4 regions of the Streptomyces callyspongiae genome follow, and region 1 is predicted to be linked to each of the others. Evidence: riboswitches for the same ligand, from Rfam matches in the RefSeq annotation. Region 1 holds a riboswitch; each other region holds the start of a gene.
The links. Region 1 has a riboswitch for cyclic di-AMP ahead of ACL06G_RS18300 (M23 family metallopeptidase). Riboswitches for the same ligand answer to the same signal wherever they lie in the genome.
Positions count from the first base shown of each region.

Region 2: linked by a shared signal. The riboswitch ahead of ACL06G_RS04680 (LysM peptidoglycan-binding domain-containing protein) and the one ahead of ACL06G_RS18300 (M23 family metallopeptidase) in region 1 are both predicted to bind cyclic di-AMP.
Region 3: linked by a shared signal. The riboswitch ahead of ACL06G_RS17590 (C40 family peptidase) and the one ahead of ACL06G_RS18300 (M23 family metallopeptidase) in region 1 are both predicted to bind cyclic di-AMP.
Region 4: linked by a shared signal. The riboswitch ahead of ACL06G_RS14130 (transglycosylase SLT domain-containing protein) and the one ahead of ACL06G_RS18300 (M23 family metallopeptidase) in region 1 are both predicted to bind cyclic di-AMP.

Region 1 covers NZ_JBJZOM010000019.1:77,696-81,040, reverse strand. The annotation lists gene ACL06G_RS18305 (PPOX class F420-dependent oxidoreductase) at 1-295, shown strand, start outside; gene ACL06G_RS18300 (M23 family metallopeptidase) at 625-1,827, opposite strand; cyclic di-AMP (ydaO/yuaA leader) riboswitch at 1,840-1,997, opposite strand; gene ACL06G_RS18295 (hypothetical protein) at 2,307-2,873, opposite strand; gene ACL06G_RS18290 (hypothetical protein) at 3,178-3,345, shown strand, end outside.
Region 2 covers NZ_JBJZOM010000004.1:86,824-90,168, forward strand. The annotation lists gene ACL06G_RS04675 (response regulator transcription factor) at 1-430, opposite strand, end outside; cyclic di-AMP (ydaO/yuaA leader) riboswitch at 1,121-1,278, shown strand; gene ACL06G_RS04680 (LysM peptidoglycan-binding domain-containing protein) at 1,280-1,936, shown strand; gene ACL06G_RS04685 (DNA repair ATPase) at 1,964-3,345, opposite strand, start outside.
Region 3 covers NZ_JBJZOM010000018.1:38,841-42,185, forward strand. The annotation lists gene pcrA (DNA helicase PcrA) at 1-1,363, opposite strand, end outside; cyclic di-AMP (ydaO/yuaA leader) riboswitch at 1,559-1,717, shown strand; gene ACL06G_RS17590 (C40 family peptidase) at 1,726-2,838, shown strand; gene ACL06G_RS17595 (hypothetical protein) at 2,905-3,258, opposite strand.
Region 4 covers NZ_JBJZOM010000012.1:135,814-139,158, reverse strand. The annotation lists gene ACL06G_RS14135 (XdhC family protein) at 1-1,052, shown strand, start outside; gene ACL06G_RS14130 (transglycosylase SLT domain-containing protein) at 1,184-1,939, opposite strand; cyclic di-AMP (ydaO/yuaA leader) riboswitch at 1,944-2,126, opposite strand; gene ACL06G_RS14125 (SCO4226 family nickel-binding protein) at 2,730-2,978, shown strand; gene ACL06G_RS14120 (S8 family peptidase) at 3,061-3,345, opposite strand, start outside.

The sequences.
Region 1 (3,345 bases):
GGTCTCGGTGACCGCGGACCGGGCCAAGACCAGGAACCTCGCCCGGGACTCCCGGGCGAGCTACCACGTCTCCACGGCGGACGGCTGGGCCTGGACGGTGGCGGAGGGCGACGCGGAGCTGTCGGAGATGGCGGCGGATCCGTACGACCGGACGGTGGAGGAGCTGGTCGACCTCTACCGGGCGATCTCGGGGGAGCACGCCGATTGGAGCGAGTACCGGGCGGCGATGGTCGACCAGCGCCGCCGGGTGGTGCGTCTGCACGTGCGCCATGCCTACGGGCAGCTGCGGCGCTGAACGGGGAGGTGCCGCCTGCCGGGTGACGGGGCGGCGGGTGCCCGCTCTGCCGCGGGTCCCTGCCGCGTTGCCGGAGGAGACCGGCGGCCCTGGTGTCGGGGGGTATGCACCAGGGCCGCCGGAGTCCGGGAAGGAGGGGACGTACCGTCCCCGGTGACCGCCGCCCCGTCCCTTCCGGAGACGAGCGCTGCCGTGGGGGAGGACGACGCGGTCCCGTCCGGCGACGGGACGGCGGTCGCGTCCTCGTGGCGGGACGCGATGTGGGGGGTGGAGTGTGCCGGACGGGACGGGGGCACCCGTCCGGCTGTCGTGGGGGGCCATGCGGCCCGTCAGATGCCGAGGCCCTTGCTCCGCAGCCAGGCCAGCGGGTCGATCGGGTCGCCGCCGCCCGGCCTGACCTCCAGGTGCAGGTGGGGTCCGGTGGTGTTGCCGGTGGCCCCGACGTTCCCGATGACGTCCTTGGTGGTGACCTGCGTACCGACGGAGACGTTCATCGACGACAGGTGGCAGTACCAGACCTCGGTGCCGTCCTCGAGTTCGAGCACGATCCGGTAGCCGTAACTGCCCGCCCAGCCGGCTTCCTTGACGGTTCCGGCATGGACGGCGGACACGGGGGTGCCGGTGGGGGCGGCGAAGTCCTGGCCGGTGTGGTCGGCCGTCCACATGCTCCCGGCGGCTCCGAAGCCGGAGGTGAGGGTGTAGGAGGTGACCGGTGCCGTGTAGCTGGCGGCCAGACGTGCCAGCCGCTCCTGCTCGGCCTTGCGCGCGGCTTCCTCGGCAGCCTTCCGCTTGCGTTCCTCCTCCGCCTTGCGCGCCGCCTCCGCCTTGTCCGCGGCGGCCTGGGACGCCTGCTGCGCGGCGGCGTTCTCGGCCTCCTCGCGGGCGGTGGCGTCGGCCGCGCTCTGCTGCTGTGCGGCCTGCTCCAGGATGCGGGCCCGCAGCGCGTCGCCCGCATCGGTGTCCGTGGTGGTGTCCGCGCCGGTGTCGGGGGCGACCGCGGTGACGGACGTCAGCGGCGCCGGGGACGCGACCGTGGCGGTGCCGTTCTCGTCGCCGCCGTCCGGGACGAGGCCGGCGAGACGGTCGGGCAGCTCGCCGGCGACGGACCCGGCGAGGGAGTCGAGGTCGGGCACGGACATGGCCGCGGGCCGCTCCTTCGCTCCCGCCATGCCGCCCGCTCCGACCGCGGCGATCATGCCGACCCCCAGCACCGCTCCGCTGCGGGCCATGCCGCCGCGCTGCTTCGCCACGCGGTGCCGGCCGCGCACCGGGCGCACGGACTCGGCGGTCGGATTCCACTCGCCGTAGGACCCGTCGTCCTCGGGGCCGTAGGCCCAGTCGGACGCGTCCGCGGCGTTGCCCTCGGCGTAGGGAGGCAGTCCCGTCAGTGTGTCGTCGGAGCCGCCGGTGCTGCCGCCGGTCGGGACGACCTGCGGGAAGGACGTGGTGGGGCCGGTGTGGCCGTACAGGCGCGCGGGCCCGTAGGCCTCGGGTGCTCCGCCGGCCTCGGGGGCGAATCTGGTGGACGCCACGAGGGCGCTCTCCTTTCCTTCCTTCGCGCCTACCGGGTTAGCTGACGGGTTCGGAGCAGGAAGGTCTCCTACGTCGGGCCCCGGCTGGGGCCGTTCGATTCACCCCGGAGTTGGTGGTTCCCCGGCTCCCTCGATGCTTCATCCGCACGATGCGTCCGCGCGGTGAAACACGTGAAGGATTAGGCGACAGTGCACGGAGCCGCCTGGTGTGACGGCAGTGACGACCGCGCTGCGTTATCGAACGTTAATAGACCTGGCTCGGCGATTCCAAGCCCGTCCGTCGATTTTGCCGATGCTTTGACGGGGACGCTTGACTCATCGGACGCCATTACGGACACGCCGACACCTGGCGTCAGCGTGCCGGCTCCGAGGGTGATCACAGATCCGTCACGTCGTGCACCCATGAGGAGGCGTCACTTCCGCCCGTGCGGCGCCTCGCGCACCGGGCGGTCCGGCCGGGTCGGTGGCACGGCCGTGCGTCACAGGATGCGCACGCGCTCCCAGGCCGGGCCGCCCGACGCCGCCCCGGAATCCGGCAGTTGGGCGGTGGACGTCTCGCCGCCGCGGCCCGGGGACGCCCCGCCGCTCCCGGCAGCGCGGTCCGACCGGCTCCCCTCTCCGTACCCCCAGCCGTCGGGACGGCCCTCGCCGCCGCCGTCGCCGTACCCGGAGACGTGCGGCTGGGTGCCCGACTGCACGACGGCGGAGAGGTGGCGTGCGGGCCGCCCGTACGCACCGGAGACGTCCCGCGTCCCGGTCTCCTGCGCGGGCACCGCCTCCGCGAAGGAGCCGAAGGCCCCCGGCGCGACGCCGTACGGATGGGGCGCACGATCCTCAGCGGGCCACCGGCCCACCTCGGCCATGCCCGATGCGCCACTGTCGCCCCGGAGTCCGCCGGGAACGGCCCGGCCCGCACGCGCCCACTCGCGCACCAACGACTCGTAGATCGGCGTGGGCGCAGTCCCCTCGGCAGGCGGCGGCGACGGACGGGAAACCGTTTCCCCCGACCACGGCACCGGCGACCACTGCGTGAGCATCACAGCCATGCCGGGACCAACGAGCCACCCCGCCACCGGGTCACCCGCCCGGATCAGCCTGCTCACCCGCACGGGGGCGCCGGGCGGCGGTTCACCCGTCCATCCCGCCGAACCGGGCAGTCCCACGGCCCGGGCAGCACCGTTGCGGCACCGGAGGCCACGAAAAGCGGAACCCGGAACACTGCCACCGACAACGGCCGACGACAGGCGAAACCTGTCGCCGCGGGTTCGACTCGGAAGCGGACTCGGGGCGTCCTTCGAGTACGTCCACGGCGCGACGGCGCGCCACGCCCCGAATGTTTGGAGGTCGTTCATGCGTGCGCATTCCACGGCGCATCCGTCTCGGGCTGCTCGCGGGCTCGCGGGTGCCGCGCTCACCGTTGCGGTTGCAGGCATCACCAGCACGGCCGCGGTCGCGGCCGGCACCGCCGACATCGGGATATCTCCGGGCTCCGCACGTCCCGGGGACACCGTCACGCTC
Region 2 (3,345 bases), on a different contig from region 1:
TCTCCCGCTCGCTCAGCGGACGACCGGTGCGCCGCGCCCTCAGGAGCGACGGGTCGATCGTGTGACAGCCCGCCACGATCCCCCGGATCGCATGGATCAGATGGTTCAGTCGCGCATGACTCGGGATCACGCTGAACGCGCCGCCCGCAGCACGTCTCATCACCTCCCTGGACGGACGTGAGGTGATGACGGCAACTCCGCAGCCGGGCACGGCGACGCGGAGTTCATCGGCAAGCCGGATCTCGTTCCCGGCGGGCTCGCAAACCCCCAGAACCGCAACCGACGGTTTGGTGCGCCGCACCGCAGGAATGATCTGGCGGCTGTCGTCGAGCGTTTCCACGACTTCGAAACCCCGTACCTGCGCGAGTGCTCCCGAAAGGGTCTCCGCGATGAGGCGTCGATCGTCGGCCACAATGATACGAATTGTCACTGCTCGGTCTCCCCGCGAAGACCCCGGCCGTTCCCGACGCATCGAGGCAACCGAAATCCAGGCATGTGAATGCGAACGTACACTGGCCCGTACCGTCGAAACGCCGCGGAGAGTCACCTCTCCGACCCCCAGTGCCGGCACACAAGTTCAAGAGGAAGCAGACTTCACTCGGTAATTTCTGCCACCTTCCATCCTTGGTTCTCCCCCTGCCGGCCACCCCGAACAGGGTGCCTCCATGGACGGCGACCACTCCGCCCATGGCGATCGTAGCGTTACAGATCGACCGCGAAGCGGTCAACGCACCTTCACGCCCCGGGCCACCCGAGACGTCGACATATGCCCGTTCGTGCCCGTTTTCACATCGAGAATTTGAGAGCAGGCACCCCCGCGCCACACACGTTCGTCACACGGCGGACGCCTCGGTGTCGGATCGACGCGGCGTCAGGACCGCCAGTGGCGCGTCGCATTCGGTCTGCGCCCACCCGGGTGACGTCCCGCCGAGCGCCCCCTGTTGCCGACACGCCGCACCCACCAGCGCGAACGCCTGGCGCCACAGGTGCGACACCAACTCCGCACCCCGAATGTCGGTTTTTGAACACTCCGGTCCGATGTGCTTACGGTCGCATCGCTCGTCACCTGACGGGCACCGCGACCGTCACGCCGAATCCTGCCGGCGGTCGCGGCAACTCCGTCGCGTGAGCGCCGTAGGCAGGAGCGGGGGACCCAGGTAGGCCGCCGCACCCGAAGGAGGGAGCGGCTCGGGGCGTATCCGCCCGCGGCAGCGGACGGACGGGCACTCTCCGGCCCGAGCCCGACAGCTCACCTCGCAGGCGTCGGTGAGGAGACATCATGCTGTTCACTGGCAAGTATCGCGCTCGTCTCTCCAGTACGCGTGCCCGCATCGCCACTCTGGCCGGAACGGCGGGTGCCGCGTTCGCCCTCCCCCTGATCTCGGCATCGAACGCCAGAGCGGCTTCCGTGGACACCTGGGAGCAGGTCGCCCAGTGCGAGTCGAGCGGCAACTGGGGAATCAACACGGGCAACGGCTACTACGGCGGCCTCCAGTTCTCCCAGTCCAGCTGGGAAGCGGCCGGCGGCACCCGGTACGCCTCGCGTGCCGACCTGGCGACCAAGAACCAGCAGATCAGTGTGGCCGAGGAGCTCCTGGAGATGCAGGGGCCGGGTGCCTGGCCGATCTGCGGCAGCCAGGGCGGTCTGACCTCCACCGCACCGTCCGCCGACGTGGCGCCGGAGCCCGCTCCCCAGCCGCCCGCCCCCCAGGAGACGGCCCCGCAACCGGCGCCGCCGCAACCGTCCGCTCCCCAGCAGAACACCCAGGGGCCCGCGTCGTCCGGCACGGCCTACACCGTGCGCTCCGGCGACACCCTCAGCGGAATCGCCGCGGCCCACGGCACCACTTGGCAGCAGATCTACCGCGACAACCGCTCCGTCGTGGGGGGCGACCCGGACCTGATCCTGCCCGGGCAGCAACTCGTGATCAGGTGACCGCCGCGCGCGGACCCCGCCCGCGCCCTACCCGAACTCCCGCTTGAGCTCGGCCCAGCGGGTCCGCTGGGCCGGGCCGAGGCGTCCCCGCAGCTCCGCCAGCTTCAGCAGCGCGGCCTCTGCGCCGGAGGCCAGCGCTTGCGCCTCGGCCGCGTAGTGGTCGTCGAGCAGCTGCTCCAGCTCCTCGTCGTTCATGACTCCGGAGAGACGTCCGGCCAACCGGTTGGTGTCGCGGTAGGACCCCTGGAGCAGGAAGGGTGGCTCCGTACGGAACTCCTGCGCCTCTCCCGCCGACGCGATGTAGGCGGCGTTCACGCGCAGCACGGTGTCCCGCACCCGCAACAGGTTGCGCAGCACCGCGACGACGCGCTGCCGCTCCTCCGGGCCGTAGGGGTGGACGAGACGGTCGGCGGTCGCGCCCGGGTCGCCCTCGGCCATCCCGACCAGCAGGTCCAGGTCCTCCCGCTCCCGGTCGGCCAGCGGCGCCAGCACCGGGTGTGCGGTCAGGGCGTTCTCGACGTGGCTCAGTGCGAACAGGTCCTCCCTTCCTCCCAGCACGTCTCCGAGGTTCCACACGTCCGCCCGGTTCGCCAGCATGTCCGGGATACGGAAGCGGCCGCCCGACTCGGTGAACGGATTGCCCGCCATGCACACGGCGAACCGTTTGCCCCGCAGGTCGTAGGCGCGGTCGGCGCCCTCGATCCGCCGCTGCGCATCGCACAGCGGGATGAACTTCTGGAGCAGTTCCGGCGAGGTGTGCTGGATGTCGTCCAGATGGAGCAGCACGTTGTCCCCGAGGCGCAGCGCGAGGTCGATCTTCTCCAGCTCGCGCCGCGCCGCCGCGTCGGGTGCCGCCGCCGGGTCGAGCGAGGTGGTGCGACGGCCGAGCGCCGGCCCGTCCACCGTCACGAAGAGCATGCCGAGTTGCGCCGCGACGTACTCCATCAGCGTGGTCTTGCCGTAGCCGGGCGGGGACAACAGCAGCAGCATGCCCTGCCCCGCGGCCCCGCCGTCCGCTCCCGCCGTGCCGATCTGGCGGGCCAGCGCGTCCCCGACGAGCGGCAGGTACACCTCGTCGATCAGCCGGTTCCGTACGAATCCGGGCTGCACGCGGGGGCGGAACCGGTCGAGGCCCAGCCGGTCGCGGGCCGAGGCCAGGACCGCCTCGCGCCGCTCGGTCCAGGCACGGTGGGCCGGCACGCGCACGGTGCGGAACTCCTCGGTGCGCGCCAGGAACTCGTCCAGGCGGACCGTCAGCCTCCCTTCCCGCACCCGGGGGTGGACCCCGAGCAGGCCGTCGACGGTGACGGGGCGCTGCGCCTCGGCGTCGTGTCTGCGCAGCACGGTGCCGCAGGCTTCGACAGCCGCTGCCTCGACGAGTACCGACCGGTCGGCGTCGTGTGCATCGG
Region 3 (3,345 bases), on a different contig from region 1:
TCTCCTCGAACACACGGGACTGCGCGTTCGTGCGGTAGAACACCGCGACGTCTCCCGCGGTCGCCTCGCCCGCGTCCGTGAGCCGGTCGATCTCCTCGGCGACGAACTGGGCCTCGTCGTGCTCGGTGTCCGCGACGTAGCCGGTGATGCGGGTACCGGCACCGGACTGTGTCCACAGGTTCTTCGGCCGCCGGCTCTCGTTCCGCTCGATCACGGCGTTGGCCGCCGAGAGGATCGTCTGCGTCGAGCGGTAGTTCTGCTCCAGCAGCACCGTGGTGGCGTCGGGGTAGTCCTCCTCGAACTGGAGGATGTTGCGGATGGTGGCGCCGCGGAACGCGTAGATGGACTGGTCGGCGTCGCCGACGACGCACAGCTCGGCCATCCTTCGCCCCGGTCCGGCCTCCTCGTCCTCGCCCGGGCCTTCCTCCCCCGGCCCGGTGCCGGTGCCCACCAGCTCCCGCACCAGCATGTACTGGGCGTGGTTGGTGTCCTGGTACTCGTCCACCAGGACGTGGCGGAAGCGGCGCCGGTAGTGCTCGGCGACGTCGGGGAACGCCTGGAGCAGGTGCACCGTGGTCATGATGATGTCGTCGAAGTCCAGCGCGTTGGCCTCGCGCAGCCGCGCCTGGTACATCGTGTACGCCTCTGCCAGCGCCTTCTCGAACCCGTCCGACGCCTTGGCCGCGAAGTCCTCCTCGTCGACCAGTTCGTTCTTCAGGTTCGACACCCGCGCGCTGAGGACCTTCGGCGGATAGCGCTTCGGGTCCAGGTCGAGGTCCTTGCACACGAGCGCCATCAGCCGCTTGCTGTCGGCGGCGTCGTAGATCGAGAAGCTGGACGTGAAACCGAGCTTCTTGCTCTCCCGCCGCAGGATCCGCACGCACGCGCTGTGGAAGGTGGACACCCACATGCGCTCGGCACGCGGCCCCACGAGCTCCGCGACCCGCTCCTTCATCTCGCCCGCCGCCTTGTTGGTGAAGGTGATGGCGAGGATCTGCCCCGGGTGGACGTGCCGGGCGGCGAGCAGGTGCGCGATCCGGTGGGTGAGCACCCGGGTCTTGCCGGATCCCGCGCCGGCGACGATCAGCAACGGCGACCCCTGGTGCAGCACGGCGACGCGCTGCTGCTCGTTCATCCCCTCCAGCAGGGCGTCGACGTCGACCACCGGCCGGGGCGCACCGTCCCGGTAGAAGGCGTCCCGCCCGTCCCCGCCGCGGCCCGCGTAGCTCCCGCTGAACAGGCCGTCGGGCACCTCCTCGGGCTCGGAGTGCTCGGAGGGCGGCTCGGGCCCGTCACCGTGGGGCGGGGCGGAATCCCCGGACGCGAGACCCGCCAGGAAACTGTCGTCGAAGAGGCTGCTCATCGTCGTCCGAGTCTAGGCCGCTTCCCGGACAGCACCGGGCGGCCTCCGGAAGGTCACAAAAAGATATCGGACGTTTCGGTCACCGCCTTCACACCGGCACCACACCTTCGCTACGGTGCCGTGCCAGGCAGTCCGCAACTTCGCCGGTGACAGGCCGGCACGGACGGCCTCCGCCGAGTCCGGCGTGCCCGCAGGGCACACCACACGCCGGAGCCGGGGACCCTCCTCCGGGCGCAGCCTTCGCCGCTGAAGGGGCGCCCCCGGGGTGAATCGGCCCGGAACCCGCCGGGCCGTAGGGCCGCCTTCCAGGCCCGAACCCGTCAGCTAACCCGGTAGGCGGTGACCGGAAGGAGCCGTCGGCCTTGGCCTCCCATCGCAAGCCGCGACCCAGCATTCTGCAGACCGCCGCCTCGCGGAACGGCACGATAGGCGTCACCACCGCCGCGCTGGCCTCCGTCAGCCTGCTGTCCGCACAGCACGCGGTCGCCGCACCGAACGACGACGAACCCACCCTCGAAGAGGTGCGGCAGCGGGTCGACACGCTCTACCGGCAGGCCGGAACCCAGACGCAGCGCTACAACGCGGCCAAGGAGAAGACGGAGAACAAGCGGAAGAAGGTCGACGACCTCCTCGACGAAGTGGCGCGCCGCACCGCGAAGGTGAACGACGCCCGCCGCGCTCTCGGGCGCTACGCGGCCGCCCAGTACCGCACCGGCGGCATGTCCGGCACGGCCACCCTGCTGCTGTCCGAGGACCCGCAGGGCTACTTCACCCAGCAGCACGTGATGCAGCGGATGACGGCACGCCAGAAGAAGGCCGTCGGGGACTTCGAGGAGCGCCGCACCGATGCCGCGGTCAAGCGGACCGAGGCGGCACAGGAGCTCTCCTCGCTCACCGACGCGCAGAAGCGGCTGAAGAAGAGCAAGCAGAAGGTGCAGGGCAAACTCGCCGACGCACGGGACCTGCTGTCGAAGCTGACCGCCGAGGAGAAGGCGCGGCTCGCGGCCATCGAGCGGCGCAAGGAGGCCGAGGCGCGCCGCCGGGCCGAGGCCGCCGAGGCGGAGCGGCAGGAGCAGCAGCAGAGCTCCGGGAGCTCCACCGGCACTTCGACCGGCAGCTCGTCGAGCACCCGGGCGGACGAGGTCATCGCCTTCGCGAAGGCCCAGCTCGGCAAGCCGTACGTCTGGGGCGCCACCGGACCCAACTCGTTCGACTGCTCGGGCTTCACCCAGGCCGCGTGGGCCGCGGCCGGGGTGTCACTGCCCCGCACCACCTTCGACCAGGTGAACATCGGCACCACGGTGTCCCGCTCCGCGATGCGACCCGGCGACCTCATCTTCTTCTACGACGACGTGAGCCACGTCGGCATCTACGTCGGCGACGGCCAGATGATCCACGCACCGAAGCCGGGCGACGTGATCAAGTACGAGTCGATCGACTACATGCCCTTCCACAGCGCGGTCCGCCCCGCCTGAGCCCACCCTCCCCGATCGTTCCCGTCCCGGACCCGGTCGGCGCCGCGCTCCGCGGAACCGGCCGGGTCAGGTCCACAGGACGGCGATGAACACGTTCGCGGTCGTCAGGGCTCCGACGGTGGCGAACAGCGGCGCGGCCAGGCGCTCCTCGTCCCGCTTGACGTAGACCAGGCCCAGCACGACGACCAGCAGCGCCAGCTTGAGCGCCACCTTGGGGTTGTTGACGTCCATGCCGTCGGCCTGCTGGAGGCCGACCATCGCGACACCGGTGACCAGCATGGTCAGCGCCCCGTGCAGCATGCCGGGCAGTACCCGGGCCCCACCGGCGCGCAGCGCGCCCAGCTGGAAGAGGAACCCGCCGAGCAGCGCGGCGATGCCCAGGATGTGCAGTCCGAGGAACACATGAATCAGGGTTGCCATGGCTCCGGAGCCTAGCCAGGGCCACTCCCCGCCACGTCACCGCCCCCGCCGGTGAACGCGCCCCCCTTCCCTCCGCGTACTCCCCGG
Region 4 (3,345 bases), on a different contig from region 1:
TCGCTGTCGACACCGACGGCACCGCGGTGGGCAGTGTGTCCGGCGGCTGCGTCGAGGGCGCGGTCCACGCGCTGTGCACCGAGGCGCTCCGGGACGGGAGAACCGTCACGGAGCGCTTCGGCTACAGCGACGGCGAGGGGCTCGCCGTGGGCCTCACCTGCGGCGGCGCCATCGAAGTCCTCGTGACGCCCGTACGGGCCGGCGCCCCGCACCGCGCGGTGATCGCCCAGGCGCTCGCGGCAGGCGCGCGCAGGGAGTCAGCGGCCCTCGTCCGCGCGGTGGCGGGGCCGCCCGAACTCCTGGGCGGCGCGCTGCTGGTGCGGCCGGACGGCAGCACGCCGCGCGGCGCCGCCCGCTCGGGCTCCCTGGGCGGCCCGCCGGAACTGGACCGCACCGCGGCGGCCGAGGCACGGGCGATGCTGGAGGCGGGACGCACCGGCACCTTCGAGGTCGGGGCAGAGGGCAGCCGGTGCGGCGAGCCGGTCAGGCTCCTGGTGGAGTCCAGCGTCGAGCCGCCCCGGATGCTGGTGTTCGGCGCGGTCGACTTCGCCGCCGCACTGGTGCGGACGGGCCGGTTCCTCGGCCATCACGTCACGGTCTGCGACGCCCGGCCGGTGTTCGCCACGACGGAACGCTTCCCGGAGGCCCACGAGGTCGTCGTCGGCTGGCCGCACGACTACCTGGACCGGACTGCCGTCGACGAGCGCACCGTGGTGTGCGTCCTCACCCACGATCCGAAGTTCGACGTGCCGTTGCTGGAGCGTGCGCTCCGGCTGCCCGTGGCGTACGTCGGAGCGATGGGGTCGCGCCGCACCCATGCCGACCGTCTCGCGCGGTTGCGGGAGGCAGGGTTGACGGAGGCCGAACTCGCCCGTCTGCACTCGCCGATCGGGCTCGACCTGGGGGCACGGACGCCGGAGGAGGTGGCGCTGTCCATCGCGGCGGAGGTGGTGGCGTCGCGCCGCGGCGGATCCGGCCGGCCGCTGACCGGCGGCCGCATGCCCCTTCACCACGACGGTGACGCGGGCGGCTCGTCCGCCCTGCCGGACTGAATCGCGCCGGCCGGTGTGCCGGTGTGCCGACGGCCGGGAGGACGCCTGCGAGGGCGCCCGGGAACGACTCGGGCCGCTTCCCCGCCGGGACGGGGAAGCGGCCTGAGCCCGGTGTCGTCTGCGGCGTCCGCTCAGTAGGGGCCGTTGACGTTGTCGATCGATCCGTAGCGGTCCGCCGCGTAGTTGCAGGCGGCCACGATGTTGGCGACCGGGTCGTACTGGTCCCAGGCCGTGCCGTCGACGTGGTAGGCGTCGAAGGTCGGCTTGATGACCTGCAGCAGCCCGATGGAGGGCGTACCGTTCTGGGCGTTGATGTCCCAGTTGTTGATGGCGCTCGGGTCACCGCTGGACTCGCGCATGATGTTGCGGTGGATGCCCTCGTAGGTACCCGGGATGCCGTTCTCCTGCATGATGGACAGCGCCTCGCGGATCCAGCCGTCCAGGTTGTCCGGGTAGGAGGCCTGGTCGGCGCTCGCCGTGGAGGCGGAGGACTGCTCGTCCCCGCCCTGCTTCTTCGGGGCCGGCGCGGCCTCGAGGGTCAGTTCCTGGCCGGGGAAGATCAGGTCGGGGTTGTCGCCGACCGTTTCCTTGTTGGCCTTGTAGAGGCTCTGCCAGCCGCCGTCGACCTCGTGGGCCTCGGCGATCCGGAAGAGGGTGTCGCCGCTGGCGACGGTGTAGGTCTCCGCGGCCTGCTGCTCGGCCTTGGCGGAGGTCTTCACGGTGCCGGCCGCAGCGGCGTGCTGGGCGCCCTGCGGGGCGGCCTGCGCGGTGCCCGCAGCGGCGAGGGGCGCGGCGAGCGCCCCGCCTGCCACAAGCACGGCGGAAAGGCGGGAAAGCTGACGGGAGTTGATCTGGATACGCGGGCGACGGTGGCGTCCACGGGACATGGGCGTGATTCCTCTCTTACGCCTGCGAGGTGAGCTGTCGGATTCGGGCGAGAAGAAGTGCCCGGCCAATTCCCGTCCCGCGTGGGCGTGACGAGGCATGGCTTCACCCCAAGCCGGACCGCAGTGCGGTACGGCGCTTACCTGGTTCCCCCGCTCCTGCCGCTGTTGATTGCTGCGCTTTCCGCCACCGGCCGGCAGGATTCGGCGTTCCGGGTGCGGAGCTCCCGCCATGTCGTGCGGAAGCGAGCACATAGGAACACAGCCGAATTGACGGAGACAAGCGGCGGGAATGCCCTGTTTCGCCTTTCCGATCTTCCGGCGGGGGAACTTGTGGACGCTATGCAACGGCGTCTTTTCCGAGCGTGAGAGGGGCTCTGTGCTTCCGATTCCTAAGCGGTCTGCGTGCAAAGGGAATTGAGAATCAAGGTGGCGCGGGTCTCCTCGGTTCCCGAAGAAGCGGTACCGGGTCGTGTGAGTCCAGCCACAGGGCCGCAGTGTGCGTCGTATGTCCGATTATTTCCGCGTGTTGGTGTCCGGTGGTACGTCGGATGCCGGGCGCGACCACCGAGGGCCGGCATGTCCGCCCTGCGGCCTTTGGTTGATTTTCGGTGTGCGAGTCCGCGCGCGCCTGATCCGGATCGCTCGCGCCGGGTGAGCGGACGGTCGCCCAGTGCTGCGGCCGGGTGTCCCGAGACAGTCCTCTGTTCCGGTGCCGGGCCGTGGCAGTGGCCGTGCGCCGGTGTCCGGGAGCACGATGGAAGGGCACGCACGAATTCGGAGGTGCATCGTCATGGCCAGGTTCATGGACGTCCACGAAGGGATGAAGGGGATCACCGCCGACCAGCTCAGGGAAGCCCACCAGGCGGACCTGGCGATCGAGGGTGAGGAGAACGTGCACTTCGAGCGGGCCTGGGCCGACCCCGACGCCGGAGTCGTCTACTGCCTGTCCGAGGCACCCTCCCGCGAGGCGGTGCAGCGCGTCCACGAGCGCACCGGCCACCCCGCCGCACAGATCCACGAGGTGCCGCTGTCCGTCTGAGCGGCCGCACCGCCCCTCGCACGGCATCGCCCCGCCGCGGCCCACCGGCCGCGACGGGGCGATCGGACGTCGCCGTCCTGGCTCAGAACAGCGAGTACAGCAGCACGTTCGGCGACCCGGTGCGGGGGTCGCCCACCACACCGGCCGTCCCGTTGTCCACCACGGCGTCCCGCACCTGCGCAGGCCCCGCGGAGGGGTGCTGCGACAGATACAGCGCTGCGGCGCCTGTGACGTGCGGGGTCGCCATCGAGGTGCCGCTGAGCGTGTCGCTCCCGCCGTCGTTCCACGCCGAGACGATGTCCACGCCCGGTGCGAACAGGTCGACGCACGTCCCGTAGTTGGAGAACGAGGCGCGCTGGTCCTCCCG